DNA from 2 places in the Klebsiella africana genome. Region 1 is predicted to be linked to the other one. Evidence: predicted binding sites of a transcription regulator. Region 1 holds the regulator's gene; the other holds the start of a gene.
What was found. Region 1 encodes CRP, which controls carbon source genes, mostly activating them, when cyclic AMP is high. Its sites were predicted from a motif close to ATGTGANNNNNNTCACAT; they were not measured.

Region 1 (2,204 bases):
ATGTCATCCGCCAGCACGCGAAGGCGGGCGGCGACGGTCTGCGCGTTCCAGCGGATCACCGCTTCGGCATGGCTGCGTTCTACCAGCTTTTGCACCTCTTCCGGCTGATGCAGGCTGACCGAAATATGCTCCTGCAGATCCAGCCCCATCTGGAACGCCCGCAGCAGGCGCTTGTGGTCGTTGCGTTGGTTAGCGGCCAACATATGCATCTGCTGATAGCACTGGGTAATCAGGTCGACCACCTTCTGCTGGCGGGTGAGCAGCGGCGGCAGGGCGGTCGACGGATCGGTATGCTGGGTCAACAGACTGTATTTAGCTTCACAATAGTCGGCCAGTTCCCGGTAAAGCAGGCTTAACGACTCCCGCAGCGGCTGTTCGCGCCACAGCCAGAACCAGAACCAGTTAAACACGCCGTACCACAGCGTGCCGAAGGCGTAGATCAGCAGCGGCTCCCAGATGGGCATATTGCCCGCCAGGCTCAGGGTAAAGATGGCGGCGATCAGCGATGCGGGCAGCAGACGCGCGTGCAGCGAACTGATCTCCGCGGTGACGCCGAGCAGCAGCGCCAGGCCGCTGAGGATAAGCGGTAGGGGGATCGCCTGGGCGAGAAGTAACTGCACCACCAGGCTGCATCCGGCAAACAGGCAGCCGCCGATAATCAGGCGTTTGAAAAAACGCTTATGCGGGGTATCAAGACCGGCAATATTGCAGCAGGCGGGGACTAAGGAAAACAGCAGTCCCTGCTGGAGATGCCCGAGCAGAAGACCGATGGCCACAGGCAGACACAGCACCAGCGTTTGCCGCAGTGCATAGTTGACTTCCGGGTGGTAAATCAGCCTGCGCCACATGAGGGAAAAACAAAAACGGCGTACTGCAGGAGCAATACGCCGCTTAGCAACTTAACGGGTGCCGTAGACGACGATGGTTTTACCGTGCGCGGAAATCAGGTTCTGATCTTCCAGCATTTTCAAAATACGGCCAACCGTTTCACGAGAGCAGCCGACGATCTGACCAATTTCCTGGCGGGTAATTTTAATTTGCATACCGTCCGGGTGGGTCATGGCATCCGGTTGCTTCGCCAGGTTCAGCAGCGTCTGGGCGATACGGCCCGTCACGTCGAGGAAGGCAAGGTTGCCCACTTTCTCAGACGTGACCTGCAGACGGCGAGCCATTTGCGAAGAGAGACGCATCAGAATGTCCGGGTTCACCTGGATCAGCTGACGGAATTTCTTATAAGAGATTTCGGCCACTTCACATGCGGTTTTCGCCCGTACCCAGGCGCTACGCTCCTGACCCTCTTCAAACAGGCCTAATTCACCGATGAAATCGCCCTGGTTGAGGTAGGAGAGGATCATCTCTTTACCTTCTTCATCCTTGATGAGTACAGCCACGGAGCCTTTAACGATGTAGTACAGCGTTTCTGCTTTCTCACCCTGGTGGATCAGCGTGCTCTTTGATGGGTACTTATGAATGTGGCAATGAGACAAGAACCATTCAAGGGTAGGGTCTGTTTGCGGTTTGCCAAGCACCATGCGCGGTTATCCTCTGTTATAAGCTATCTCCGGGCGCCGACACTACACGGCGTCCGGGCATGCAATCGTATTGTTTCCCTATACCTGGGAAGCTGGCTGATGATTTTTCGACAGCCCGTAATGTGAACTCCTCTGCATACATGCAGTACATCAATGTATTACTGTAGCATCCAGACTGTTTTAGCATAGCTTTCGCCGCATGTCTCCTGGTGTCTCGCTTCAGCATGACGCAGGTCGCCTTCCGTTGCGAGAATTGTTATGTGCGCGTAATCTGACAGGAATATTGCGATACTGGAGTTAAATTTTATGCAAGCGCGTGTGAAATGGGTAGAAGGGTTAACCTTTATCGGGGAGTCCGCATCGGGACACCAGATTCTGATGGACGGCAACTCCGGGGATAAGGCTCCCAGCCCGATGGAGATGGTGCTGATGGCGGCGGGCGGTTGCAGCGCGATCGATGTGGTCTCCATTCTGCAAAAAGGTCGTCACGACGTGACCAATTGCGAAGTGAAGCTGACCTCCGAGCGTCGCGAAGAGGCTCCGCGTCTGTTTACGCATATTAATCTGCACTTTATCGTCACCGGTAAAGCGCTGAAAGATGCCGCGGTCTCCCGGGCGGTGGATCTGTCGGCAGAGAAATACTGTTCAGTGGCGCTGATGCTGGAAAAAGCG
Region 2 (2,204 bases), 1.3 Mb from region 1:
AGGGTATTCTCCAGCATAATGCGCACCCGGCTGGCAAGTACTGTCAGCTGGTTGAAGCGGCACAGTTCGTCATGGGTATCGCGCTCGAGCATGTCGCCGCTGGCGAAAAAAGGCTGCGGCGAAATGACGCTGTCAATCAACTGACCGCGCAGCTGGCGGGCGGGCTGGCTGAGCCCCAGCAGGCTGCGGGCGGCATGGTTAATCACCTCAATACGCCGCTGGCGATCGATGACGATCACTCCTTCAAAAATCGACTCCATCATCGCCTTTTGCTGACGCACCAGCAGACCTATCTCTCGCGGCTCGAGCGAAAAAATCTGTTTCTTGATACTGCGGGTAAAGTACCAGGAGAAGATAAACAGAGCGATGAGCAGCAGGATGGCAGCGATAAAAATATTGATCACTTTGGTCAGGGTAATGCTGTCGAGATAGCTGGTCAGGTAGCCCACGGAGACGATGCCGATCACCTGCCCCTCGTCATCGACGATGGGCGTTTTGCTACGCAGTGAGACGCCAAGGCCGCCTTTGCGTATGGTGGTGATGGTGTGTCCCTCCAGTACCGCCTGGTTGTCGCCACCGACCAGTCGCGTGCCAACCCATTCCGGGTGGACGGAGTGAAACAGATGAATCCCCTGACGGTCGCCGATGACGATGAAGCTGGCATCGCTATGGGCGGCGATTTGCTGCATAAACGCCCGAATCGCCTGCGGATCGTGCTGGCTGACCTGCTGACGTAAATTTGGCATCAGGGCTATTTCTTCAGCCTGAATTTTGGCCCGGCCACTCATTTCCTGATACAGCTGGCGGCTGGCGTCAAAATAATAATAAATGCCGAGCGCGATAAAGAGGACGGAAAAAAAAGCGACCAGCGAAATAAACAGCTTATATTGAAAAGATAATTTCATAGGTCCCGGACAGCGTATATACCCTCCCGGCACTCTATCATTTTTCTGTCTCGTGACGTAAATGTTAATGGAAAGTTGTGATCATCGACGCAGGCGCTGGCGGGCTGTCGCGGAAATCAGCCGCGGCGGGAAATAAAAACCATAAAAACCACGACAATAAATCAGCGATATATCACTCCTGCACGGTTCCGCGAATAGAAACCATAAAAACCATAGTGACCATTAAAACTTCTTTTTTAATCTGGGGAGCTTCACATTAACGACGCCGCAGTCCCTTTACGCTGAAAATGAATAATAACGACAGGGCTGAATTTATGAGCACCACAGACAATGCATTCTCTGCAACCCTTGAACCGATCAATACGCCGAAAACCACGCTGAAGCAGCGCTGGTGGCACATCATGGATAACTGGAAGGTGGGCATCGTCCCGCTGCCGCTGTTTTTGCTGGCCGGGGGGCTGATTGCCCTCGACTGCCTTGGCGGTAAACTGCCGAGCGATATCGTGGTGATGGTGGCCACTCTGGCGTTCTTTGGCTTCGCCTGCGGTGAGTTTGGTAAACGCCTACCGGTGTTGGGGAAACTCGGCGCGGCGGCGATCTGCGCCACTTTTATTCCTTCCGCGCTGGTTCACTATGGTCTGCTGCCGGACGTGGTCGTTGAATCCACGACCAAATTCTATAAATCCACCAACATCCTCTATCTCTACATCTGCTGTATTATCGTCGGCAGCATCATGAGTATGAACCGCACCACGCTGATTCAGGGCTTTCTGAAGATCTTCTTCCCGATGCTGTGCGGCGAAGTGGTCGGCATGCTGGTGGGCATCGGCGTTGGTACGCTGCTGGGTATGGAGCCGTTCCAGGTGTTCTTCTTTATCGTGCTGCCAATTATGGCCGGCGGTGTGGGAGAAGGGGCGATCCCGCTGTCGATGGGTTACGCTGCGCTGATGCATATGGATCAGGGCGTTGCCCTTGGCCGGGTGTTGCCGATGGTGATGCTTGGCAGCCTGACGGCGATAGTCATCTCTGGCTGCCTCAACCAGCTCGGCAAGCGCTTCCCGCATCTCACCGGGGAAGGGCAACTGATGCCGAACCGCAGCCATGAAACCCGCACGCTTGGCGAGAGTGAAGGCGTGAGCGGCAAAACCGACGTCGGGACCCTGGCCTCCGGCGCGCTGCTGGCGGTGCTGCTGTATATGATGGGGATGCTCGGTCACAAACTGATTGGCCTGCCGGCGCCGGTGGGGATGCTGTTCCTCGCGGTGCTGTTAAAGCTGGCTAACGTGGTTTCTCCGCGCC

Region 2: LGL98_RS21165 (2-hydroxycarboxylate transporter family protein) is a predicted target of CRP. The motif match lies at 1,145-1,162, and genes of this name have one in related genera.

The regions. Positions count from the first base shown of each region.
Region 1 covers NZ_CP084874.1:417,150-419,353, forward strand. Annotated here, with positions in the region: gene LGL98_RS01895 (YccS/YhfK family putative transporter) at 1-848, opposite strand, end outside; gene crp (cAMP-activated global transcriptional regulator CRP) at 900-1,532, opposite strand; gene LGL98_RS01905 (OsmC family protein) at 1,839-2,204, shown strand, end outside.
Region 2 covers NZ_CP084874.1:4,394,935-4,397,138, reverse strand. Annotated here, with positions in the region: gene LGL98_RS21170 (ATP-binding protein) at 1-905, opposite strand, end outside; gene LGL98_RS21165 (2-hydroxycarboxylate transporter family protein) at 1,220-2,204, shown strand, end outside.